Regions from separate parts of the Fictibacillus sp. 23RED33 genome, predicted to be linked through region 3. Evidence: riboswitches for the same ligand, from Rfam matches in the RefSeq annotation. Region 3 holds a riboswitch; each other region holds the start of a gene.
What was found. A riboswitch is a leader RNA that binds a small molecule or an ion and turns the genes downstream of it on or off. The one in region 3 is predicted to bind cyclic di-GMP.

Region 1 (5,253 bases), on a different contig from region 3:
ACGCCACAACAAGGTTATTTAAAGCCAGATGAACCATTTACATTTACTAAAGAAATCACACTAGAAAAACCGATTTCAGAATCAGCTTTAAAAGATGCCCTACAAATTGAGGTTTATACAGAAACGAAAACGCTGACTTCTTTTATCATTAGTGACATTAAATTTACCGGCAAAAAAGCTGAAGAACCCGTTGTAGATGAGGAGCAGCCCGTAGTTGAAGAAAATGAAAAAGAAAGTGAAGAGAAGGACTCATCCTCAATTACCGAAAAAGAGAAACCCGAACAAGATACAACGGACAGTGTTATAGAAGAAAGTCCTAAACCTACAGATTCGCTTGATAATCTGGAAGAACAATATGGTAAAAAGAAAACTCCTTTTAACGGTGTGGAAGTCACAAAAAAAGATGGGTATTTCTTTATTAAAGGGATAACAATTGGAACTACATTAGATCAAGCTCTTCAAATATTAGGTCCGTATGATAAACATAGTGAAAAAGCCATTCATTCGCCTATTTATGCAACTTGGAATCTTAAAAACTCTTTGAAAGAAAGTGAAAATACCGGATTTTTTGTAGAATTGCCAGAATTAAAGAAGGATCAAAAAATCGGTTATCTCAGTTACAATACGGATGATAAAGTTTACGTAGAAAACTTAATCGTTCAACTAGGTGAACCTATTGACGAAAATCCGGGCGTAAAATTCTTTTATGCAGAAAAATCCAAGCAAATGTTAAGTATTAAAGATGAAGGAAGTTATTACGAAATCACCCTTCATTTCGAAACAAATCTTAACTTGTATACAGATAACTAAAATAAAAAATCCCCCAGAATCGCGTTTATAACCAGCGATTTTGGGGGATTTAGTTCTAAAGGACTAATGCATTTAAGGAATAATGCTCATCGCTTCCTTTGTATTCATTGCTCTTTTATATTCAGCTTTAAGGTCATCTACTACTTCTTGAATGGTAGCAATCTTCTTCACACTTCCTACACCTTGTCCTGCTGACCAGATGTCTTTCCAAGCTTTTGCTTTGGATTCAGAGAACGAGAGATCAATCGAATCTTTTTTCATCAAGTTTTCTACATCAAATCCCGCTTTTTGAAGGGATGGAAGCAGGTAGTTCCCTTTTATTCCACTAATCGCGTCTGTATAAACAAGATCCTCTAAAGTAGAATCTATCAACATCTGCCTGTAGTCTTCACTCGCTGAAGATTCTTGAGTAGCTATAAAGCGTGTTCCCATGTATACGAGATCTGCCCCAAGAATCTTGGCAGCCAGTATTTCTTCACCTGTAGAAATCGCTCCAGCTAGGATCGTCATTCCATCCCAGAATTCTTTTACTGCTCTTAAGAAGGCGAATGGATTTAACGTCCCACCATGGCCACCTGCCCCACTACACACGAGTATTAATCCATCAATGCCAGTCTTAGCAGCCTTACGCGCGTGATCAAGCGAGATAACGTCAGAGAATACGAGACCACCGTATCCGTGAACGATTTTTGCCACATCGCTTGGATTACCTAGAGATGTAATTACTACCGGCGGCTCATATTTCTTTATTAGCTCTAAATCTTCCTCAAAACGTTTATTCGTACGGTGAACAATTAAATTAACACCCCATGGAGCTATTTTTGCAGAAGGATCTTCTTCCCTTGCTTTACTTAGCTCTTCTGAAATATGTTTCATCCAATTCTCCAGTAGATCGGAGGTTCGTGCATTTAATAAAGGAAACGTACCTATTATACCGTTCATACAACTTTCCAACACCATATCGGGGCTTGATACTAAAAACATTGGAGCATTTATGACAGGTAGACTGAGTTGATTCGACAAACTTAATGGCAAATTGCTGTTCAAGTACGATCATCCTCTCAACTAATTAGATATAATGCTTAAAAATCTCCACCTTAACATGTTCGATAATCCTTGAAACAATCCTTTTTTCTCGTTTTGAAGAGTATTCAAGAAAAATAAATATTACATTTATGTTACTGTCATTTTCTGACAACATTTTTCAGATAGCTTGGATATAATCAATTTGAGTTAGGTCATTTGTCTCATCCTTCAGACAAGGGCAAACATTTTCGAAAGATATGGGCGCAAAGCCACGGGTCTAAGGCAACTGCTAGGATCGCCGGGCTACCTGAACATCACGCTTATCTGGAGGGAAATCTAATGGAGAAGAAGACGACGTTAGATCACGAGTGGATTCTTTTAATGAAGGAAGCTAAGGATAACGGCATTACCAAGGAAGAGATTCTGGACTTTTTAAAAAATCCCCAATTCGTAACAAATAATTGCTCTTTTTCACCAGAAAAGCTAGCATTCAAGTAAGAACTAGTACTTATTTACTTCCCTAAATATTGAAGATATAATTAGATTATTATGACTTCTAAAATGGGGAATGCAAATGGTGATAGGGGAAAATTTAAAAAAGTACCGCACAGAAAAAGGCTTCTCCATGACATCCTTAGCTGAAAAGGCTGGAGTAGCTAAATCTTACATCAGTGCATTAGAGCGAAATATTCAGCAAAACCCGTCCATTCAACTTCTTGAAAAGATTGCAGAGGTCCTTGATATTTCTGTTGATCACCTAATTAAAGAGGAAGTGAATGACGAAGAACTTGACCAAGAATGGGCCAACCTTGTGAAAGAAGCCATGGGTTCTGGTGTAAGCAAAGAGCAATTTAAAGAGTTTCTCGAATTTAACAAATGGAAAAACAAACAAAACTAACCACCTGATTGCATCAGGTGGTTTTTACGTGGTTTTTCCCTTTGCGGGTGTCTTCGTGGAATATACATAATGAAGGTTTTGTATTTGTGTGGGGTCAGACCCCACACAAATGTTTAATGTTTATAGAATTAGGGTACGGGAAAAGGGTGTCTACTATTTTTGTCTATGGAGGATTATAAATGAAGCAGTCGCCAAATGAACTAATGGATTCTCAAAAAAGTGTAGATGTTAATGGTTCTTCTTTTCATTGGGACCTAGCAAAAGGTATTTTTCAATTTGAAGGCGAAGATGTGATGTTGTTCTGGATTGATTCAGCATTCAAGGTGTTCCTAGATTCCATCGAAGAGATCACAGGAGAAGGAACTGCCGATCTTGTTTTTGAAACAGCTGGATATCGGACAGGGTTAATCGTTAGTGATTTTTACATAAGAACGATCGGAAATATTGAGATTTCCGCTGAATCATTACCTACCATTTATGCATCAGCGGGTTGGGGTAAAACATACATAGAGCTTGATGTTAAAAAGAAAGAAGCGATCATTACGATTACGAACAGCTGGGAAACGAAAGTTAAAAAAGCGCAGAACAGTAAACGCATGGGGCGATTCTTACCTGGCCATTGGGCTGGAGTTTTCACAGGACTCTTTCAAACCAACATGTGGTATGAGGTCCTAGAAAACGAAGCCGACCCTAACACGCTAAAATTAGCAATCTCAGAATCACATATAACACCAAATGATAACATCCGCGATCTCGTTCAACGGGATGAACAGCATGAAATTATGAAGCTAGAAGCTATGGTTGAAGACCGCACAAGAGAATTAACCGATTTGATTAGGGAGATTTCCTCTCCTATTATTCCGGTAACCGATCATATTGTGGTTATTCCCTTAATCGGTAAATACAATGAGCTCCGTTCTAAAGATATGTTAGAGCATACTCTGACTTCACTGCCTCAACACAAAGCAAAATTTGTTATCTTAGACCTAACCGGTATTAAGTCTATTGATTCTGAAATGGTGGATATGTTGAATAAGCTTGTTTCTTCTGCTCGATTGTTTGGAATGGAAACGTTATTGGTCGGGATCTCACCTGAATTAAGTATAGAAATAACGAAACACCAGTATTCTCTTGGAGAAAGTACATATTTTAGAAATCTGAAGCACGCCATCCACTTTGCCTTTGCAAAGGAAGGGATGCTCATACAAGAACCTACGAAGTAATAAAATCCACGCTGCGGTTGCAGCGTGGATTTTTTGTTAGGCACTAGTACCTGCTGTTCTCGTGTGCTCCTGGTAAGAACAAATTGAAGGTATTTGTAATTGTAGGGGGTCAGACCCCCATTTCTATTAAACCCCATCATTCGTCTAAGCAACTTGTCTTCCTCTACATATGATATACAGAAACCGAAACCAGTTGGAAGTCGGTATCAATTTGTGAGGTGAAACGATTAATGTGTTATAAGTGTGGAGACTACGACCACTGCAAACATGAGAAGCACGAGAAGCATGAAAAAGTTGAGAAGTGTTACAAGAAAGTAGAATGGGTTTGTGAAGAATCTTCTTCTTCATCATCCTCTTCATCTTCGTCCTCTTCTTCATCTTCTAGCTACGAAGTGTTGAAGTGCAAAAAGTTCAAAAAAGCTAAGAAAAAGCAACATCATTGCTGCTGCGATCCTTGGGCAAGAATCTTGTTCTAGGATAAGAATTAGAAGTACAAACTCTGGTTTGTACTTCTATTCTTCTATATTTATCTATCAAAAAATTAGACTTTACCTAATAAAATCATTTTTTAATAAAATATCCCTAAATATTTATTAACCTATAGCCGATAAAGAATAAGAGACTGTAAATTTTCCTTCGTAGTGAAAAACCTTGTAACACTACATTCTTAATCATTGTAATTAAATGCCTTAATTAAACAGACTTAATACCCAAAAATAAATTTATTATTCTAATTTACTTTTAACACGGAGGCTTTTTGTATGAATAAACAAGTTGGAATTAAATTTACATATTATCGCATGGGAACGACCATCTCTATTATGACTGACTTTGAAAACATGGAAGATTTATCTGATAAAGGTCTAGAACATGTAGCGCAAGATTGTATAGATGAAGTGTATAGAGCAACAGAACTTGATCTAACCAAATTATCCCAACCCTATCCTGCAACACAATTTTGTTTCTTTTCAGAGTTAAGTTACCATTCTGATCAAACCATTACTGAAAAGAATAGAACGAATGTGATCAGCACGAAAAGCGAAAAGAAAGAACTAGTTTACTAATTTATCAGTACAAAAAAGAGGAATGACCACTACATGAGCGGAGTCATTCCTCTTCCTCTTCTAAAAGAATTACAGACGCTTTGTCCCTAAGTAACGCGGCTTCCAATAAGTGTTGTTCATGTCTGAAATCGTTACGCCAGTGGAAGAACCAGCGTGAATGAACTTTCCATTACCTACATAGATCCCCATATGTGAAGCTCCAGAATCTGTCGTTGAGAAGAATACGAGATCC
Region 2 (5,253 bases), on a different contig from region 3:
AAAGGAGGGCATGCCATGTTTCGGAATTTACTAAAGAGCTTACTTGTATTTCTGTTGATAATTCCCCTTTATCCAAGTGGACAAGCTCATGCACAAGTGGAGCTGATTTCAGACACTCCCCTAAGTGAGAGGCTTCACGATATTACACTTCATAGTCCGGCATTAGGAAAACAGACATCACTGCGAGTCATTTTGCCTAAAGGGTATGAAGAATCAGAGCAAACATACCCCGTGCTTTACTTGCTACATGGTTGCTGTGGTGACTACAAAGCATGGACGGCTCGAACGGATATTGAAAAGATAACAGAGGATCTACCGTTGATTGTTGTTATGCCTGATGCGGGGCGAGGTGCGAGTTATTCGGATTGGTATAACGGGGGTGCCTATGGAACGCCACAGTGGAAGAAGTATCATATGGAAGAACTCATTCCGTGGGTGGAACAACATTATCGTGCAAAAGGAACGAGAGAAGGACGAGCGATAGCTGGCTTATCCATGGGTGGCTTTGGTGCGATGTCTTATGCGGCAAGACACCCTGATCTTTTTGTAGCTGCAGCATCATTTTCAGGTGTACTTGATACGAACCTAGATCCTGAGTTTTTAGAGAAGACGATCTTTCAGAACCAGGAAAAAGTACCACCTGGAACCGTTTGGGGTGACAGAGAAACGAATGAGATCATTTGGAGAAGCCATAACCCTTGGGACCTAGCAGAAAACTTGGAAGGTGTAGATCTTGCCATACACACGGGAACAGGTGAAGCGGGCGGACCGTTGGATGGTGGTTTGGAATCTCCGGTTGAAGAGACTTGCTTTGTGATGTCAACGAGTCTTCATAATCGGTTAGATGAACTGAATATTTCACATGTGTGGGATAGTTATGGACCAGGTTCTCATACGTGGGGCTATTGGCAGCGCGATCTGCACCAAACGTTGCCTCGGTTCATGGATATCTTTAATAATCCCCCAGAAGCGCCGATTCCTTTTCAATATAAGTCGGCTGAATCATCCTTTTCTATCTACGGCTGGGATGTTACATTCGATCGAGATAAAATGGAGTTTGCTAGATTATCCGACGTGACGAAGAAAGGATTCAAACTTCAGGGGTCAGGGAAAGCAGATGTTCAGACAGCACCTTGGTTTAAGCCGAACGGAAAGTATCACGTGAAGATTAAAGGTGATCGAGGTGCTAAAGTTGTGAAGACACGGGCTGATGATGAGGGAAGATTGCGTGTTGAGTTGGATTTTAGTTCGAAACATGTAGGGGATACAGTGTCGGTTCGTATAAAATAAAAACAAACAGCGCTGCAGTTGCAGTGCTGTTTGTTTGTAATGTTTTAATTAACCATTTCTCCACCTAATAATTTAAGTCTATCATCTTCCATTCCGACCACATAGCTCATGGTATAAATGGAAGTTTGTTCAGTGTCATTTACATATTCTTGTGCCTCTAACGTAATATCAACTTGATATGTGCCATCACCGTTATCGCTCACGTAAGAATTCGTAATAGTAGTATATATTGTCTGTGCATATCCTTCAGTAAATACTTCTAATGAAGGAGAAGAAGCTTTCCAGTTACCGCCAATCAGATCGTAAGCTAGCTCATATTCTCCAGCATTCACATAATTATAGTATTCTTCAACAGTGTATACCGCATCATCAGGTGTTACTTCGTAGGAAGACTCATACTCTTCATCGTAATCTTCATAATATTCATCTTCCTCGTATTCTTCATAAGGCTCTTCGCTGTATTCTTCATCCATACCGGTGTTCGTGTCAGAATCTGATCCATCCTCATAATATGCACCTTCATCGTTTTCATCCTCAGAAAGGTCTCCATCATACTCTGGTATTTCGTAATCAAAATCATGATCTTCTTCATATGGCTGAAGATTCATCGGGTTCTTTGACCATTCTGCTAACGTCGGCAATACGGCATACAAAGGAATGCTAAATCCAATATTGTTTTCTTTAATGTATTTGACAGAGTTAATACCAAGCACCGATCCGTCTATGCCACTTACAATCGGTCCTCCACTATTACCCGGTGAAATAGGTGCAGTAATTTGATACATATTCTCATAGTAGTAGCGATCTAGCTGGAAGGAGCGATCTAATCCACTGATGATTCCTACAGTTACTGTGTTTTGCAAACCGAGTGGACTGCCTAATGCTACTACATCGTCACCAGTTTCTGCTTTCTCTTTTTTTATCTTTAATGGAGTAGTATTTGCTAACTCTTGAACACGAATCAGAGCGATATCTGTATGATCACTGCGTCCAATCACCTTACCCGTATACGTTTGCTGATCGCTCATGCGGATGGTTACGCTAACTTCATATCCTACTACATGGGCATTCGTAACAATATCTCCTTTGTTGTTATAGAGAAACCCTGAGCCTTGGCCGTTGGACGTCTCAATTTGCACAACCTTGTCTTGAGTTGCTTTTATTATAGACTTTAAACTTGGCTTTTCTTTTGCAGCGACTTCTTTTGTTATCGTTGTGGTTTTCACTTCAGTTACAGCAGGCTTTGCTTGATTTTGTGGAATCGTTGTAAATAGAAAGTAGGCTAGAGATAACCCGCAAATGAGGACAATAGTGACCAATGTAGAATGGAAGAGAATTTTTTTCATCGAGTCTATTTCACCTTTCAAAATGTATGCCTATAAAAAATAAAAAACCTACAATCTAGCCGTAGGTTAAATGCGAATATACCTTTAGCTGCCCGGCTGTCGTAGTGTGAAGCACCTTAGACCCGTGGCTTTGCGTCCTTACTTTTCAATAAGTTTGCCTTTATATGGTTATCATACTTTTATCCTATCATATATGGAAAAAAATACAATATAGCATTAACTTTTCGTGACTATAGAACCATTACATGAATATCTTAAATCTTGTTAGTAAATTTTAATTGTTTATATTTGCACACTACCGAACTCATTTATGTTCATTTATGTTGAGAATTCCATACATATTCTATATGATTATGGAAAAGCGCTTACATAAGAGGTGAGTAAAGATGTCCGGTTATTCTATTGGTATTGATTTTGGCACGGAGTCTGGACGAGTACTTGTGGTTGAGGTTAACACTGGATCCATAAAAGCCATAAGTACCGTTCCCTACAAACACGGGGTAATGGTCGATGTTCTTCCAACAGACCAAAGTGTTCAGATTCCTCACGATTTTGCTCTGCAACATCCTCAAGATTATCTCGATGTGTTATACCATGGTATTCCTACTGCTATGAAAGAAGCTAACATCCGTCCTCATGAATTGATTGGGGTTGGAATTGATTTTACTTCCTCAACATTTCTCTGTGTGAAAGAAAACCTAGATCCTTTATGTTCGCTAAAAGAATATGAAAATAATCCTCATGCTTGGGTAAAACTTTGGAAGCATCATGGGCCAAAAGAAGAAGCGAAAGCGTTGTTGGATAAAGCCTTATCTGAAAAAAGTGAATGGCTGAAAAGGTATGGTTTCACAGTATCAACAGAATGGTTTATTCCAAAATGTCTTGAGACGATTAATCATGCACCTGAAGTATATGAAGCTACCGACTACATGTTAGAAGCGGGAGATTGGGTCGTTGCAAAACTGACTGGAGAAGTGGTAAGAAGCAATTGTTCTCTTGGATTTAAAGCCTTTTGGAGTGAGGAAGAAGGCTTTCCCAAAAAGTTCTTTGAAGAATTGAATCCTACTCTAGGGCAGATGGTACATACAAAGTTACAAGGAAAAGTAGGCAAAGTTGGCCAACGAGCGGGTGTCCTTACAGAAGAGGTGGCGAACTCATTAGGATTACCTAAAGGGTTACCTGTTGGAGTCTCAATCATTGATGCTCATTCTGCTCTCCTTGGTGTTGGTGCATCACGTTCTAATCAACTTACGATGGTAATGGGAACATCTACGTGTCATATGACGCTAAATGAAGAATTTATTCAAGTGCCTGGCATCTCAGGGGTGGTGAAAGATGGCATCCTACCTGGTTTTTACGCCTATGAAGCGGGTCAATCGGCTGTTGGTGATCTCTTTGGATGGTATGTGAAACAAGCTCCATCTTCTTATGTGGAGGAAGCCAAGAAACAAAATCTATCTTTATTTACTTATCTGGAATCCTTAGCGATTCAAAAGGAACCAGGGGAAACTGGCTTGATAGCATTAGACTGGCATAATGGAAATCGATCCGTATTGTCCGATTCCAACTTAACTGGAACTTTAATAGGTCTCACGTTGCAAACAAAGCCAGAGGATATTTATCGGGCATACCTTGAAGCTACAGCGTTCGGGTCAAAGATAATTATTGATAACTTCGAGTCATGGGGAATTGCGATTGACCGTGTATATGCTTGCGGCGGGCTGCCACAAAAGAACGAACTGCTCATGCAGATTTATGCCGATGTCCTTAACCGAGAGATTCATGTGTCTTCCACAGATCATGCTTCCGGAATCGGCGCGGCCATGTTAGGTGCTGCTGCAGGAGGATTGGAGTTAGAGGAAGTCGTACAATCTATGAATCAACCTTTTCTAAAGACTTACTATCCAAAGCCGAACCATGTTGAAAAATATGAGACTTTATTTAAACTGTACAAAGAGATTCATGACGAATTTGGCTACAAACGTCCTCATGTAATGAAACGGTTAAAGCAAATGACTGTATAGGGGTAATTGAGGTTTTTTTACAATAAACGTAAAGGGTGCTCCATTCCATTTAAACTGAAAGAAAGCTTCATAGATTCGTACTTTGAAATGATAAAAAATAGTAACCGATAATTCTTTTAGAGACCTTGAAGGGTGAAACTCCTTTCAAGGTATTTTTTATATCTACTTTTAGCTCAATTTTGCTTAAAATTCTTGACAGACAAACAACGTATGACTATTATTTACATTAACGAGCATAAATGAACTTTAACTGAGCGAAAACGAACAATGAATAACTACCGGTCTTCATACGAGGAGGAATGATTTGTGCAGGAACAGTCAATCCATTCAAGGACGTATCGTTTATTAGGTCCTTATCAGATGGAAGAGGTTACCGTTAATCGAACGATTAATGAAGGTGAAGTGGTTGTTGAACCGCTGATTGCAAGCATCTGTCATGCAGACTTACGTTATTTTATGGGGCACCGAAAGCCTGAAGTGCTTACTAAGAAACTTCCAATGGCCCTATTGCATGAGGGAATCGGAAGAGTAGTTGAAAGTAAATCGAACTCTGTAAGTGTGGGAGATCGTGTTGTGATCGTTCCTAATATTCC
Region 3 (5,253 bases):
ACATGGCCAGTCAGTTCGTATTTCTTGTTGAAATACATAGCGTACGTTTCATTTAATTCTTTCATGAAATCTCCAGGTGGTGATTTGCTGCACAAAATTTGTAAGTGAGTGTGGTTTGTCATGAGGCAATACGAGAAGAGCTCAACAGCATGCTTTTTAACACAATGACTTAAGATCTTTAAATAGCGATGGAAATCTAAGTGGGAATAAAAAAGAGGTTCCCTGCGATTTCCGCGGGTAGTCACGTGATAAACAGCATCAGGATACCAAATGCGAGGGGATCTAGGAATGTTTTTCACCTCCTTTCAATCGTATTTACATTATACGTCTAGCAAGGGAATCTGGGAAATGGGGACTGACCCCAAAAAATTTATTTCCCTCGTTGTTTTCAAGCAAAACCTTTATATCAGTTTTGGAATGCAACCGGTTCGAAACTTCTCTTTTCAGGAAGTTATCTTTTTTAGCAGAATTCCCATAAAAAAATGTCGAATTCAATCCATTAAACGAACTTTTTATCAAATTTCCCCGGAAATTATTCATGGGAAAGGGAATAGAGTTTTCCATTCTACATAAAATAACCCCGTATTTTTATTTAACGGAGGTATGTCATTTGAATCAGAACCAAAATCAACCTAACATGAATCCGCAAACAGGGAACAGCAATCCTGAATTCAACCATGTAAATATGCAGACCGGACAGGTACCTGCTCAATTAAACCATGGTGGGCATGAGATGTTTGATGTTCATGAGATGCTAAGCGGAATTGTTGGAACATTGAACTTATATACACTTTGTAAAGGACATGTTCAGGATCCTGAGCTCAAAACGATGCTCGACCGTCATTATCAACACATTACAAAAGAATATAACGCGTGTGTACAAGCTTTTCAGACAGGAAAAGACCCAGCAATGCGAACAGAATCATACAAGATGGCTCAAGATAATAATTTTGTATATGGTTTGAAACCTGCGCAACCCGTCAAACCTATTCAAAGCGTTACAGAATTAAACGATCAATCCGTTTCGACTTTAATTCTAGGAACTTTGAAATCGAATGCTTCTCTAAGAGGTATGGCTACACTTGAAGTTACAAACCCAGTGCTTAGACGCGTATTAGCAGATGGAATTCCGAACTGGATCGAGATGGCATACGAATTGTCTATCTGGCAGAATAAAAATCATTACTACCAAATTCCTCAACTGAACCAACAAGATATGACGAGTATGCTTGGTGCATACGCTCCGTCTACTCAAACACAGCCACCTCTTCAATAAATGACTTAAACGAGTACCGATAATGGTGCTCGTTTTTACTTTTACACATACTGAAACAGGGATATCATGAGAAGAAATAGAAAATTTTATAATCGTCGAAGGGCTCGACAACGAGAAATGAATTTGCCATAGTAATGAGTGGACTTATATTTTGTACTGAAACTCCAGGGGGTTAAGGATATGAAAAAGGGAACAGACTGGCGGTATCGTGTATCGAATAGAGAAGCCATCATGGGTACAGTGCTTGCCATTTTGAACTTTATTTGGTGGTATGCGTTTGCATACGGTCTAGGCGGACGTCCTATTAAAGAATACACATACATACTTGGCTTTCCATCATGGTTTTTTTATAGCTGTATCGTAGGATTTGTTGTTTTTACAATTTTAGTTTGGATTATGGTGAAGTTCTTCTTTAAAGAGGTTCCGTTTGAACTTGATGAAACGAACGAGAATGAGGAGGGAGATGTCCAATGAATTGGGATGTGATTCTTCCTTTAGTAATCTTTTTGATCTCAGTGTTCTTTGTAGGGATTTATACATCTCGGCACATTAGAAACGGATCGTCATTTTTACAAGATTACTTCTTAGCAGGCAGAGAACTTGGTGGATTTGTTCTTGCGATGACGATGGTAGCGACATACGGAAGTGCGTCGAGTTTTATCGGTGGACCTGGTGCAGCCTATCAATTAGGACTTGGTTGGGTGCTACTTGCTATGGCGCAGCTTGTGACAGGATACTTCACCCTTGCTGTGCTTGGTAAAAAGTTTGCTATCGTTGCACGAAAGATTAACGCAGTTACACTGATAGATTTTCTAAAAGCACGATATGAAAGCAAGTGGGTCGTTATTTTATCTGCAATAAGCATTGTGGTCTTCCTATTTTCTGCAATGGCCGCTCAATGGGTAGGCGGGGGACGGTTGATCGAATCGTTTACCGGAGTTTCCTATACGACAGCGCTTTTCATCTTCTCTGGCTCTGTCCTCGTTTATGTAATCGCTGGCGGTTTCCGAGCTGTTGTGATAACAGATGCGATACAAGGAGTTGTTATGGTAATCGGAACCGTCATCATATTGGTCGGTACGATTATTGCAGGTGGAGGTATCGAGAACATCATGAGCGAGTTGCGAGCGGAGAACCCGAATCTTATTTCGCCTTATGGTTCTGATCAATCGCTTACTCCTCTCTACGTATCATCGTTTTGGATTTTGGTTGGTGTTGGAGTCGTAGGATTGCCGCAAATATCGGTGAGAGCGATGAGCTACAGAAATGCAAAAGCGATGCATCGGGCGATGATCATCGGAACGTTCGTTGTGGGGTTCATCATGCTAGGTATGCATCTAGCTGGTGTATTCGGAAGAGTCGTGCTACCGGGAATTGAAGTGCCGGATAAAGTGATGCCGCTTCTAGCACTCGAAGTATTGCCAGGGTGGTTAGCCGGTATCGTGTTGGCAGCGCCTTTAGCTGCGGTCATGTCGACGGTGGACTCAGTGCTCTTACTTGTAAGTTCTGCAATTATTAAGGATGTGTATATTAATTACATTAAACCAGATGCTGAAGAGCAATTTGTAAAAAAATTGAGCTTTGGTATAACAGCTGTAGTTGGACTGAGCGTATTCGCTATGGCGATTAACCCGCCTGACTTGTTGATCTGGCTGAATCTGTTTGCCTTCGGAGGACTAGAAGCTGCCTTCATATGGCCAATCGTATTGGGGCTATATTGGAAAAGAGGAAACGCGAACGGAGCGATTGCCTCTCTGATCGTAGGGGTAGGATCCTATATGTTCCTACATCTTAACTATCCAAATCTTTGGGGCATGCACACAGTAGTGCTGCCAATCGTACTTTCCTTGATCGCATACATTGTGGCGAGTTTCACAAAGGGGGTCAGACCCCAGACAAATACATTCTAGAAGACAATGTCCACACTCGGTGGACATTGTCTTCTTTCATTTCTCACCTTCAGCACCACCTTCTTTTCTACAATAAAATACTAAAAAAACAATTTATAGTAATATCTTACTAAATACCCATTTACAGAGAATGTGGCTGGTGGTAATTTTATATCAGAATATAATTAGATAAGTGTGGAGCTGTGAAGGTTATTCTGTATGTGGGCGCTTGGAATAACTGAAGCTAGTAGCGCAACCGACCGCTTTCTTTATTTGTTCTCTAGATAAAGGAAGGGGTATTTATTATGGAAATTTCACGCAAAGAAAAATTCAGTACGAAGAAAAAGACAACTAAGAAATGGCCGAAGATAGTTTTAGCGACTACGATTGCACTTGGTGTAGGTACTACATCTGCGTATGCAGCAAATCCAAATCTTGCAAACGACTTATATAATAAGATTATGGAATATACATACCAATCTGAGATCGAGAGTGAGTTAAACAAAGAGAAGAATGACTTGCTTAAGAATGTGAATGTAGCGATAAAAGGAATTGTTGCGGATGCCAAGAAGGATTTGGATTCTAACAAAGAAAAGATCATTCAAGACAAGAAAAAAGAACTAGAAACGCATTATAAACAAGAACTCGCAGAAATAACGAAAAGAAAGAACGAAGCAGTAAATAAAAAGACCGAGAACATGAGCACGGATGCGACACGTTCTTCCGAGCAAAAGAAAGCGGACATTTCTTCAGCCATTCAAAAAGAAATTCAAGAGTCTGATATAAATAAAAAATAATAACTTATTAAAAGAGCGGAATCTTCATTCTCCGCTCTTTTCCTTTTTCTGATATCCTAGAATATAGAAAATCTATGAACGGAGACAACACTATGAAAAAACTATTTCTAACACTTGGGGTCCTCTTTGCTGTATACGCAACGGCCATGCTGCTTCAAACGACCAACATGGATATGGGTCTTGCGGTTTTCTTCTTGTTAGGTGCATTTTTCTTCATCCTTTTCTTCCGTTACAACACAGCTATGAAACTATTTAAAACGTACAAAAAAACGACGCTGACCGTCCTAATTACAACCATTCTATTTGCAGCAACGCTAGAAACTCTTATTCTTACATCTGCCAACACTGATCCTGAGAAGGTTTCCTCCAAGATAGATTCGATCCTCGTGCTTGGTGGTGGGACAAAGAATAATCGTCCGGGTGCTGTCCTAAAAGGTCGGCTAGATCAAGCTCTCGCGTACGCAAAGGAACATCCAAATGTTATCTTCATCGTAAGCGGTGGTCTTGGATTTGGTAAAATGACGAGCGAAGGATCTATCATGAAAAATTATCTCGTTGAAAATGGAATAGAACCAAACCGGATACAGATTGAGGAAAAAGCTACGAGTACATACGAAAACTTATTATATACAAAGGAAATGATACAACCGAGCGACCAACTGCTTATCGTAACGAGTGACTTCCATCTTTTCCGAACAAAGATGATCGCAAAGCGTGTTGGCATTGAGGCAGAGGGACTAGGCTCACCGTTGAGAATTTCTTCTGTCCCACAAGCTCACGTTAGAGAGTATATGGCGATCATAAAAAGTTATTTTACTGACAGATAGAGGAGGGTGGCTTCCATGAACAAAAATAAGTATCATTGCTGCGCGACTTGTATAAATTTTAAACCTGAAAAAGCGAATCAAGGGATGCGCTATCACTGCGTGCGTTTAGGGTATGAGACGAAACCAGACTATCAGTTCAATTGTTGGGAGCCCAAACCTCACGTGGTGGAGCTCATGAATAAGAAAAAATAATTTTTGGGACAAATTAACACAAATGCCTTGCATTACAAGTTAGTGCCGCATATACTAATGGTATATCTTGTTATGCAAGACATTCTTTTTTTATTTATAACTCTTGTAATACAAGATAGTGAAATGAGGTGTAGCACATGTCGAACACTCAAATGTTAAAAGGAATTCTCGACGGCTGCCTTTTAGCCATCATCAACGAAGGAGAAGTTTATGGCTATGAGTTAGCTGAAAAGCTTGAGACATACGGATTTCAACAGACGAGTGAGGGAACG

Region 1: another riboswitch for cyclic di-GMP. It lies ahead of IHV09_RS08590 (anti-repressor SinI family protein); the one in region 3 lies ahead of IHV09_RS18170 (hypothetical protein).
Region 2: another riboswitch for cyclic di-GMP. It lies ahead of IHV09_RS08800 (S1C family serine protease); the one in region 3 lies ahead of IHV09_RS18170 (hypothetical protein).

The regions. Positions count from the first base shown of each region.
Region 1 covers NZ_JACZDX010000002.1:22,544-27,796, reverse strand. The annotation lists gene IHV09_RS08600 (hypothetical protein) at 1-810, shown strand, start outside; gene IHV09_RS08595 (NAD(P)H-dependent flavin oxidoreductase) at 883-1,857, opposite strand; cyclic di-GMP riboswitch class I at 2,064-2,147, shown strand; gene IHV09_RS08590 (anti-repressor SinI family protein) at 2,176-2,334, shown strand; gene IHV09_RS08585 (helix-turn-helix domain-containing protein) at 2,414-2,734, shown strand; gene IHV09_RS08580 (STAS domain-containing protein) at 2,914-3,957, shown strand; gene IHV09_RS08575 (hypothetical protein) at 4,719-5,021, shown strand; gene IHV09_RS08570 (NlpC/P60 family protein) at 5,091-5,253, opposite strand, start outside.
Region 2 covers NZ_JACZDX010000002.1:65,406-70,658, forward strand. The annotation lists gene IHV09_RS08795 (alpha/beta hydrolase) at 16-1,290, shown strand; gene IHV09_RS08800 (S1C family serine protease) at 1,335-2,636, opposite strand; cyclic di-GMP riboswitch class I at 2,720-2,805, opposite strand; gene IHV09_RS08805 (ribulokinase) at 3,023-4,660, shown strand; gene IHV09_RS08810 (alcohol dehydrogenase catalytic domain-containing protein) at 4,967-5,253, shown strand, end outside.
Region 3 covers NZ_JACZDX010000007.1:966-6,218, reverse strand. The annotation lists gene IHV09_RS18190 (transposase) at 1-245, opposite strand, end outside; gene IHV09_RS18185 (spore coat protein) at 638-1,276, shown strand; gene IHV09_RS18180 (YhdT family protein) at 1,457-1,750, shown strand; gene panF (sodium/pantothenate symporter) at 1,747-3,186, shown strand; cyclic di-GMP riboswitch class II at 3,354-3,436, shown strand; gene IHV09_RS18170 (hypothetical protein) at 3,471-3,962, shown strand; gene IHV09_RS18165 (YdcF family protein) at 4,055-4,789, shown strand; gene IHV09_RS18160 (hypothetical protein) at 4,805-4,981, shown strand; gene IHV09_RS18155 (PadR family transcriptional regulator) at 5,119-5,253, shown strand, end outside.